2 regions of the Candidatus Darwinibacter acetoxidans genome follow, and region 1 is predicted to be linked to the other one. Evidence: a T-box and tRNA genes for the amino acid it is inferred to sense, from the RefSeq annotation. Region 1 holds a T-box; the other holds one or more tRNA genes.

Region 1 (5,492 bases):
TTTTTACCGCGCGATGCGCTTCTTCCAGCTCATCCAGGACCCGGTGGTAAGGCATGATCACGTGGGCCCGTTCACTGATGTATAAGTTGGCGGTGGAAATGCCTGCGCTGCGCAGGGACTCCATTTCACCACACAGCACCTGGGGATCCACCACGACCCCATTGCCGATGATGCAGGTGGTCCCCGGCGAGAGGATGCCCGAGGGGATCAAGTGCAGTTTGTAGGTGCGTTCCCCCACCACCACCGTATGCCCCGCGTTATTGCCGCCCTGGTAGCGGACCACCACATCCGCCTGGGCCGCCAGCACATCGGTGATCTTCCCCTTACCTTCATCACCCCACTGGGTGCCAACTAAGGCAGTTACTGTCATCTTGTGTCCTCCTCACCCGGCATGCGGAAAAACTGTCTGGCGTTGGCCGCGGTTATCCGCACCACTTCCTCCACAGTCACCCCGTGAATCTCCGCCAGCTTCTCCGCGATTAGGCCTAAGTAAGCCGGCTCGTTGCGTTTCCCCCGATGGGGATGGGGGGTTAAATACGGGCAGTCCGTCTCCAAGAGAATCCGCTCCAAGGGTATCCCTGCCACCACCCCCCGCAGTCGGTTGGCATTTTGAAAGGTGATGGGCCCGCCAAAGGAGAAGTAGTGGCCCATCTCCACGTAAATCTTGGCCATCTCCAGGCTCCCTGAATAGCAGTGCAGCAGACAGGGCACCTGGGGAAATTCCCGAAGGATCTCCAGGGTATCCTGGGCTGCCTCCCGGGAATGGATCACCGCGGGCAGCTTCAGCTCATCCGCCAAGGCCAGCTGCTGCCGGAACACAGCCCGCTGCTCATCCCGGGGAGAGTTGTCGTAGTGGTAGTCCAACCCCGTTTCGCCGATGGCCAAAACCTTCCGGTGTCCCGCCAGTTCCCCCAGGGCCTGGTGGACCTCCCCATCCCACAGCTTGGCATCGTGGGGATGCAGGCCCACCACCGCCCAAAGCTCCTCAAAACGCTCCGCGAGCTCCACCGCCTCCCGGGAGGAAGGCAGATCGTAGCCCACATTGACCACGGCGGTAACCCCCGCCTGTCTGGCCCGCTCCACCACCTCAGATAGGTCCTGGGCAAAGCGGGGATCGTTGAGGTGCGCGTGGCTGTCGATCAAACCCTTCATCCTACTTCACCCTGCTTCCGGCGGGAATGGCCGCAGATACGCTGACCACTTCCAGCCTGCCATCGGGGGCCGTGGCAGCCAGGAGCATACCCTGGGACAGCTCGCCCCTTAGTTTGGCGGGCTTGAGGTTCTTGACCACGATGATCCGCCGGCCCACCAGCTCCTCAGGCTTGTAGTGCTGGGCGATACCGGCCACGATCTGCCGCTTTTCAGCGCCCACGTCCACCTGCAGCTTCAAAAGACGGTCGGCGCCTTTAACCGGGGCGGCCTCCAAGACTTCCGCCACCACCAGCTCACACTTCATGAAATCCTCAATACCGATGAGCACGCCTTCCGGCTGCGCAGGCTCTGCCTTCTCCACCTTCGGCTGCTTCGGCTGCTCCTTGGGGGCCTCTTCTTTTTCCACCTCGATCCGGGGGAAGATGGGGTCTCCCTTGCGGGTCTGGGTGCCAGGCTCCAACAGGCCCCAGGCCGTATCCGCCAGGCTTTTCTCCCCTATGCCCTCCAGGCCCAGCTGAGCCCAGATCTTGGCCCCAGTCTCCGGGATGAAAGATTTCACCAGAAGGGCCACGATGCGCAAAGTCTCCAGGAGGTTGTACATTACAGTGCCCAGCTCATCTTTGTTTTCTTGCTTGGCCAGATTCCAGGGTGCCCGTTCATCTACGTATTTATTGGCCTTGCCCACCAGTCTCCAAATGCTGGCCAGGGCCTCGTTGATCTTGAGCTCCTTCACCAAGCTGTCCACTTTAGGGCCCAGGCTCCGGGCGTAATCTATGAGATCCTGATCCACGGCATTGGGTGCCGCCGCGGGCTGGGGAACAACCCCGGCGAAGTAGCGGTTGAGCATGGACAGGGTACGGTTGAGCAGGTTGCCCAGGTCATTGGCCAAATCCGCGTTGGTCCGCTCAATGAGGGCCCGGCGGGAGAAGTTCCCGTCCTGCCCGAAGGAGATTTCCCGCAAGAGGAAATAGCGGATGGGATCCACGCCAAACTCCTCAATGAGCAGCATGGGATCCACCACATTCCCCTTGGATTTGGACATCTTCTCGCTGTCAAAGAGCAGCCAGCCGTGGCCGAACACGGTCTTGGGCAGGGGCAGATCCAGCGCCATGAGCATGATGGGCCAGACTATAGTGTGGAAGCGCATGATCTCCTTGCCCACCAGGTGCAGATCTGCAGGCCACCATTTCTCCAGCTTCTCGTTGGGTTCTGGATAGCCGAGGGCGGTGAGGTAGTTGGTGAGGGCGTCGAACCACACGTAGATGACATGGCCCTCCGCCATGGGCACGGGAATCCCCCAGTTGAAAGTGGTGCGGGAAACGCACAGATCCTCCAGGCCGCTCTTGATGAAGTTCACCATCTCGTTGCGCCTGGTCTCGGGCTGGATGAACTCGGGGTGCTCCTCGATGTACTGGAGCAGCCGATCCGCGTACTTGGAAAGGCGGAAGAAATAGCTTTCCTCCTGCACCAGCTCCACAGGGCGGCCGCAGTCGGGGCAGTTGCCCTCCACCAGCCTGTTTTCCAGCCAGAAGGTCTCGCAGGGAGTGCAGTACCAGCCTTCGTAGGCACTCTTGTAGATGTCGCCCTTTGCGTAGATCTTCTGGAAGACCGCCTGAACGGCCCGGTGATGCCGCTCGTCGGTGGTGCGGATAAAGTCGTCGTATTCCACGTTCAGCTTGGCCCAGAGCTCCTTAAACGAGGCCACAATCACATCCACATACTCTTTGGGCGTGACCCCCTTGGCCTCCGCAGCCCGCTGAATCTTCTGCCCGTGCTCATCGGAGCCGGTGACAAAATACACGTCCCGTCCCGCGAAGCGATGCCAGCGGGCTAAGGAATCGGCCACTGTGGTGGTATAGGCATGGCCGATGTGCAGATTGTCGCTGGGGTAGTAAATGGGAGTTGTTACGTAAAAACGTTCCTTGGCTGTCACGGTTCCATCCTCCTCACCCTAAAATCAAAAAGCCCTCAATCCCCTCGGGACGAGAGCTCCTGCTCACGTGGTACCACCCAATTTCGCCGCAGGGCGCGCCGTGGCGCCAGCGGCCTCGTTGCGGTGCGATATCGGGACCTCCCGGTGAGCCTACTGCTAGTTCAGCCCACTGCTCCTGGATCATCTTCAGTTTAGGCCTTCTCATCAGGTTCGCAGCACCCCTGACTCTCTGGGGAGAACTCCTAAACCTACTCTTCCATTCATGGCGTTAACCTATGCAGCTATTGCAATCTTAGCGATTATCCCAAGCTTTGTCAAGTGTAGAAGGCTTTGACTCCAATCATACTAAAAGCAAAGCAAGGCGGAAAGAAAGGCGGAAGGCCTTGAAAAAGAAAACTGCACTGCAATTTGCCGTTTTGTGTGGAGTTCCCTTCGTCATGGTTTTGGGGAACTCCATGCTGATCCCCGTCCTGCCCCAGATGAAAAAGGCCATGGCCCTCAGCCAATTCCAGGTAGGACTCATCGTTACCTTCTTTTCCATTCCTGCCGGCATTCTCATACCCCTGGCGGGGTTTTTATCTGACCGCTGCGGTCGCAAGCCGATCATGGTCCCCGCCCTTTTTGTGTACGGCTTGGGGGGGCTGATCTGCGGCTTCGCGGCCTTAACCCTGCGCCAGCCCTACTACCTGCTGCTGTTGGGCCGCGTGGTGCAGGGCGCGGGGGCCGGCGGAACCTATCAGCTGGCCATGGCCCTCACAGGGGATACCTTCCAAAGCAGCGAACGCACCAAGGCCTTGGGGCTTTTGGAGGCGGCCAACGGCCTGGGGAAGGTACTCAGCCCCATTTTAGGCTCACTCATTGCCCTGATCTCCTGGTACGCCCCGTTTTTTGCCTACGGCCTTTTGGCCTTCCCCGTGGGGCTGGGGGTCTGGTTTTTGGTACCGGAAAAGCAGCAAAAGCTTTCCAAGGACAGCTTCAGCGCCTACTGGCGCAAAGTGCAAGAGGTGTTCCGGGACCAGGCAGTGCACCTCCTCGCCTGCTACTTCGTAGGTATGGTGGCGCTCTTCCTCCTTTTTGGCGTGCTGAGCTATGTATCGGACATCTTAGAATCCACCTACCACATCTTCGGCCTGACCAAAGGATTTGTCCTGGCGGTGCCGGTTTTCTCCATGGCCGTAACCTCCTACTTGAGCGGGCTCTTCCTCAGCAACAAGCAGTCTCTGTGGAAGCCCGTCATCGTCGGAGCCATGTTCGCGGTGGCCCTCAGCTTAGGACTCTTGCCCCTCTTCAGGAAGCTTTTCCCCTACATGTTGGTCCTCTTCTTTTTGGGCCTCGGCATCGGCATAGTCCTGCCCCCCATCAACTCCCTGATCACCGGAGCCACCAGCGCAGATCGCCGGGGCATCATCACCTGCCTCTATGGAACCGTGCGCTTTTTCGGGGTGGCCATCGGTCCGCCCACCTTCGGGCTGGCCATGGAACTTGGGCCCTGGGCCATGTTCCTGGGGAGCGCGGCCCTGGCAGTCCTGGCGGCCCTCACTGCACTTTTTGCCATCACACCGCCGGCGGTAAGTGAATAGACTGCACAGTAGGACGAATTTCCTAGGAGGGACCGTTATGGCTACGGCTGTGAGCAGAGGTGCATGGCATTCCGTAGTGGAACTGCCGGAAACGCGGCGGCTAGTCAAACCCCGGACCAGCGGGATTACCATGGTCATCGACAAGGGCTTGGGCCTGAGGGAAACGCTTGATCTTATGGAGATGGCTGCGGACCACATTGACTTCCTCAAGATCGCCTTTGGCAGTTCCGCTCTCTACCCCTCAAAGCTGATGCGGGAGAAGATCGCCCTGGCCAAAGAGTACAACATCGAGGTGTACCCCGGGGGCACGCTCTTTGAAATTGCGGTCTTCCAAAAATGCACTAAGGAGTTCTTTCACAGGGCGCGGGAGCTGGGCTTCACCTACGTGGAAGTGTCCGAAGGAACCATCGACCTAACGCCGGAGGAGCGCAGGAAGTACATCACGATGGCCAGGGAAGAAGGCTTTGGAGTGCTCGCGGAGATCGGGAAAAAGGATCCGACGGTGAAGATCGATCCGGCCCGGGCCGTGGACCAAATCTTCGCCGACCTGGCCCACGGAGCCTACAAGGTGATCATAGAAGGGCGGGACTCGGGCCAAGGGGTGGGCATCTACGATGAGCGGGGCAAAATCAACGAAACGCTGCTCCAGGCCCTGGTGGAAGGGGTGCGGGATCACAGCCACCTGATCATTGAGGCGCCCCAAACCAGCCAGCACAACTACCTCCTGGTGCGCCTAGGTCCCAACGTCAACTTGGGCAACGTCCAGCCCCACGATGTTCTGACCCTGGAGTCAACCAGGGTTGGCCTGCGGGGAGATACCCTCCGGG
Region 2 (5,492 bases), on a different contig from region 1:
GTGGGGCAGCTGATCCTTCCCCACCGGCACCACCGTGGCCTTGCAGAAAAGAATGTCCGCGGCTTGGTGTACCGGGTAGGTGTACATCCCCGCGTTGATGCTCTTCAGGCCGGCAGCGGCGATTTCCTCCTTCACAGTTGGATTGCGGTCGAGCTCCGCCATGGTGACCAGCGTCAAAAACGGCAGCAGCAGCTGGTTCAGCTCCGGTACATGGCTGTGGGGGAAGATAAAGGTTTTCCCATCATGGGGATCCAGCCCCGCGGCGATATAGTCAATGACCAGCTGGTGGACGTTTTCACTGATGGTCTCGAACGTGTCCCTGTCCGTGAGCACCTGGTAATCGGCGATAACGATAAAGGTGGGAACGCCCAGTTTATGCAGGCGCACCCGGTTCTGCAGGGAACCAAAGTAATGGCCGATATGCAGGCGCCCCGTGGGCCGATCCCCGGTGAGGATTTTGTGTTTCTCCGGATTTTCCCGCAGCTCTTTTTCCAGCGCCCTGCTCCTGGCCAAAGACGCTTCAAACGTTCCATATTCCGTATGCTCAACAGCCATCGTCTCTCCTCATCCTTTCCCTTGCGCATGGTTTTGTTCCATAAAAAAACCGCCCCCCGAGAAAGGGACGATAAAACTACCGCGGTGCCACCCTGCTTGATCGCCTCTGCGATCCGCTCCTTGATCCCGTAACGGGGGACAACCGTCCAGGCCTACTGTCCGTTCAGCCTGGCGACTCCAGGGCCCATTCCCTTCGTATCTGGTTCGATATCCCACCAACCTATCGACTCTCTGGACCAGAGGGACGAAGGTACTATTCCCCTTCCCTGTCTTTGCTTTAGACTAATTATACCCACGGGCCCGCCGCCAAGTCAAGGGATGGCGGGAACAAAGGCGTCCATTAGCAGCAGAGCGCCGATCTGGTCCGAAGGGAAGCCGGCGCCAAGGTCGAACTTGGTAGCCTAGACTTTGGAGAAAGGATGAAACCATGGACAAGATCAAGCTCTTTACAGACAGTGCATCGGATCTACCAGAGCTGTACCGCAAGCGGTATAACGTGGGAGTGATTCCCTTAACTGTCATCTTCGGCGAAGAGGAATATAAGGACGGGGTCACCCTCTCCATTGTGGATTTCTGGAAGAAGATGGCGGCAAGCAAAGAGCTGCCGGCCACCAACCAGGCCAACCCCCATGATTTCGTAGAGGCGTTCCAGCCCTATCTCGATGATGGGTATACCATCCTCTACATCGGCATTTCTGCCAAGCTCAGCGGCACGCTGCAGAGCGCCCACCTGGCCAAGGAAATCCTGCAGACGGACAAGATCCACATCTTCGACTCCAAATCTGCCTCCATCGGCGAGGCCCTTTTAGTGATCACCGCGGGAGAAATGCTCCAGGGGGGCCAGAGCCTGCCGGAAGTGCTGCAGCAGCTGGAAAGAGACCGCGCCAGCGCTGGAGCCTATTTCACCATCGACTCCCTAACCCACCTGGTGAAAGGGGGACGCTTGACCAAAACCCAGGGACTGGTGGGCACCATGCTGAAGATCAAACCCATTTTGAAGATCACCCAGGAAGGAACCGTGGAAGTGGATGACAAGGTGCGTTCCACAAAAAAAGCCCTGCAGGCCTTGATCGACAAGGCTAAAGGGCATGGAATCGATTTTTCCCAGCGGCGAGTGGCGGTTGTCCACAGTTACGGCGCCGACGCCGTGGATGAGCTGAAGGCCCTGGTCCAAAAGGAACTTGGGCCCAAAGAGATCATTGAAGGACTAATCGGCCCCACCGTGGGTACCCACGCCGGTCCCGGCGGGCTTGCTGTTTTCTTTTAGGCTCCTGGCGATGGGTACATTGGCGTCCGCCAGGTCGTACTCGTCCAGATCAGCCACGTCCACCCAGGCGTAAGCGGAATGGACCCGGAGGGTGATCTCTCCCCCGAGATGCCTGGCTAGGTAGGCGATGATCAAAAAGTCGCCGTGGTCGTAGTGGGCATGCACAGCCTGATAGATCTGCTCCACCTCTATCTGGATGCCCAGCTCTTCCTCGATCTCCCGAACCAGGCACTCCTCCGGGCTCTCTCCATTTTCCAGCTTACCGCCTGGAAACTCCCACTTGCCGGCCAGGGCCCCTTCTTTGCGCTGACACAGCAGTACCTCTTGGCCTTGCCGAATAACGGCTGCAATTACAGGCAGCGGCATAGTGATGACCTCCAAACCTCTTCGTCCAGCCTGCAGCCGGCAACAGAAAAGCCAGTTCGGGCCTGAAGCTAGGCAGAACTGGCATTTTGCTGGCAAATTTGGTTGCGGGGGCAGGATTTGAACCTGCAACCTTCGGGTTATGAGCCCGACGAGCTACCAGACTGCTCCACCCCGCGTCACCGCTTATATCATAGCGCAGATTTTCCCGTTTGTCAAGAGAGCCATTTATCGAGCCTGGAAGCGATGATCTCCTTGGGCATTACACCCACTAGACGGTCCACTTCTTGGCCGTCCTTGAAGATGATCATGGTGGGAATGCTCATCACACCGTACTGACGGGCGGTGTACTGGTTGGCGTCCACATCCAGCTTGGCAATCTGGGCTTTACCGGCATAGTCCTGGGCCAGTTCCTCCACGATGGGAGCGAGCATCCGGCACGGTGCGCACCAGCCTGCCCAGAAATCCACAAAAGATACGCCTTTATGATCCAAGATCTTGCTCTGGAAATCCTGATCGGTCACTGTCATTGGCATTTTAGCATCCTCCTCAATCGAGAACTTCTTTCGTCTCTAGTATATACCCCCACGGGGTATATGTCAACCCCCTAGACAACCAGTTTTACCTGACAAGAGGGCTGGTTTTTGCAGACCAGCACGTCCCGGCCGTCTTCCCGGTTAACATACATGACCGACCCGCAGGTGGGACAGCCGTAGATCAGCGGTTCGGGGTAGCTTAAGCTGCCCCGTCCCGCGGCGTAGTCCTGCAGATGCCGGAAGACCTCCACCAGGAGCAGCACATCTTCCCGGGCCCGGTGGGCATTGGCGTAGGCCCCGTCCAGGCGGAAATGGTACATTAGATTGCTGAGCCGATGGCTGCCGCCGCCCCCAGGGTAGATGGCTAGCTTGGGGAAAAGCGCCCTGCTGATGGCCAGAGTATCCAGGCCACCCTCACCCAGCTCCAAAAGGTTGTTGCGCCGGAACATGGCATTGACAAAGCGCAGATCGAAGCTTAGGTTGTGGGCCACAGGGGTGCCCAGCCCAATAAACTCCCTGATCTCTGGAGCCACGGCCGCTTCCAGCGGTGCATCCTTGAGATCAGCATCGGTCAGCCCGGTGAGCTCCACAATTTCCGGGAGCAGGGGCCTTTCCGGGTTGATCAGGGTTTCATACTGGGCCACCTCCCCGCTTTTGCTGAGCGCAAGCATGAAGATCTCGATAATGCGATCCCGCTCAGGATCTAGACCAGTTGTCTCCACATCCAGGAAAATCAGTCGATCCGAAATCTCAATCAGCCCCTCCTGAGCCTATACTTCCATTTTGATTTCTTCCCGAGCGATGAAAATCCCTCCACCTAACATGGAGGGATAGTCGGAAGTGACTGATTTAACTTTCGTAGTCGTAGATGCGTTTTTCGCCCGTGATCTTCTTGATCTCAGCGATGTTCTGGGTCACTTCCAGAGTGCCCCGATAGCGGCCCTGGCTGTCGCGCACCGCGAAGTAGCGGATGTGCACCAGCATATCCTTCATGGGAATCCAAAATTCCGCCACGTCTCTGCGCCCGCTCTTGAAATCATCCAGGATCCGCTCAACAACTCCCATACTGCTGGGCGGATGGCAGAGCTGCACTTTGCGGCCGATGGCGGCCCTGGTGCGTTCAAAGATGCGCTCCGGACCTAAGGAGAAGAAAGCTACTTCATCATTCTCATCCACAAAGGTGAGATCCACGGGTAGGTGGCTGAAGATCAGATTGAGCTGCTCAGGTGTGAGGGCACCAACTTCCAGTTCAATGGCACCACCTGTAGCCGTTCTAGCCTCTGCTTCTTTGCTCTTATACACAGTGGCCAGGGGATCTTTGAACTGGGCCCCGATTTCCCGCCACTCATCCTGCGTAAAGGTCTCGCGGCAAAGCGGGAAGAGGATGTTTTCCTCCTTGTAGATCATCTCGGACACATCTGCCAGGGCCGGCAGCACAATATTGCCGATGTCCGCGGCCAGCTGGGCTCCTGACAGTTTTTCCTGAGCCTTGGCGATAACCTGAGTCACTTCCTTTAAGGCTGCCCGAATCTCATCGTGCTTGCCCCACATGACCATGGGCGGTCCACTGATGCCGTAGCGCTCCAGGTATGGGAAAAGGACGTTTTCCTTCTTGGCGTAGTGTTTATCCACTTCCAGCAGCTGCTGGTGTTTAGCGGCCCAGGCTGCGAGCTGGGCCGAATGATCTGCTCCATCTGGAGCTGAACTGATCTGGTCCAGAATGCCGCGGATCTCTTCCACAAGCGCGCCAGTTTTCTTGTTGAACTCCTTGAGGTCGTGCAGGGCTTCTTCCGCGGGATCCTGCGGGGCAGCCGCGCCGGTCAACTGCTTTTCCAGGGAATCTCTGAAGACCGCCACATGGACATCGCAGAGCCTTTGAATCTCTTCCACCGGCATGCCCTCATTGATCAGGGCCTGCTCGATTTCCCCAATTTCCGCCGGCCCCACCTGGGCCAAAAGATCAGCAAAGCGGCTTTTGACCTCTTCCACATCGGCTCCGGCATGGATGTCGCGGATAATACCCTTCAGAATCTCCTGGCGGTGTTTGCGGTTGGCAATCAATTCACTCATTAAATGACCTTACCTCCTGTGTTTAGCATAGCCAAATGTTTAGTCCACTAATTATAAGTTTTCCACTTAGTATCTATTCACCCTCTCCTAGGAATTTCCTCCTTGCCGATGGTAATTTTCTGGGTTGTTTTGCTAAGGGCAGGGTAATCTAGTATTGAAAGACGGAAAAGGGGGTTTCTGATGTATCGCGAAGGATATACACAGCAGTATCGCATGGGGCAGCCTCCCAGAGTACTGTCTACCAAAGACTGCAACTACCTCACGGATGCGCTGTCTTGGGAACTGCTGGCGTCGAAGAAGGCCCACTTCCTGGCCAGTCAGTGCTCGGACCAGCAGATCAAGCATCAGCTGGAGCAGATCAGCCAGCTGCATCAAACGCACTACGATATTCTGCTCAACCAGCTGAACAACACGGAGCACGACCATGACCATTTCGGCTACCAAGGCTACAGGCAGTAAAGGAGGGACACCATGAACAGCCACAACCGCCCCTACGGAAGCTATCAACCGCGCTTTCAGGGCTCGGCGAGCCCAACCATAAAAAACCCCAGCACCCAGGTGCAGCAGGGCACTCAGTTTAACGATCGGGACTGCCTCAATGATATGCTGGCCACCGAGAAATGGCTGACCGATGGCTTTAATGTGTTTGCCCGGGAAGCCAGCCACCAGACTCTGCACAACGAGGTGATGCGCATCCTCAA

The links. A T-box is a leader RNA that pairs with one kind of tRNA and senses whether it is charged. The one in region 1 lies ahead of metG (methionine--tRNA ligase), so its partner is inferred to be a tRNA-Met.
Region 2: it has a tRNA-Met gene. The T-box ahead of metG (methionine--tRNA ligase) is inferred to sense a tRNA for this amino acid. The anticodon was not compared.

What each region holds. Positions count from the first base shown of each region.
Region 1 covers NZ_JBHGXH010000211.1:202-5,693, reverse strand. The annotation lists gene ACE4YL_RS08060 (adenylosuccinate synthase) at 1-370, opposite strand, end outside; gene ACE4YL_RS08055 (TatD family hydrolase) at 367-1,152, opposite strand; gene metG (methionine--tRNA ligase) at 1,154-3,085, opposite strand; T-box leader at 3,128-3,358, opposite strand; gene ACE4YL_RS08045 (MFS transporter) at 3,469-4,665, shown strand; gene comA (phosphosulfolactate synthase) at 4,703-5,492, shown strand, end outside.
Region 2 covers NZ_JBHGXH010000045.1:42,580-48,071, forward strand. The annotation lists gene trpS (tryptophan--tRNA ligase) at 1-555, opposite strand, end outside; T-box leader at 616-831, opposite strand; gene ACE4YL_RS01785 (DegV family protein) at 983-1,822, shown strand; gene ACE4YL_RS01790 ((deoxy)nucleoside triphosphate pyrophosphohydrolase) at 1,763-2,188, opposite strand; tRNA gene ACE4YL_RS01795 (tRNA-Met) at 2,288-2,364, opposite strand; gene trxA (thioredoxin) at 2,401-2,721, opposite strand; gene ACE4YL_RS01805 (3'-5' exonuclease) at 2,793-3,479, opposite strand; gene ACE4YL_RS01810 (DUF438 domain-containing protein) at 3,571-4,791, opposite strand; gene ACE4YL_RS01815 (hypothetical protein) at 4,972-5,250, shown strand; gene ACE4YL_RS01820 (spore coat protein) at 5,263-5,492, shown strand, end outside.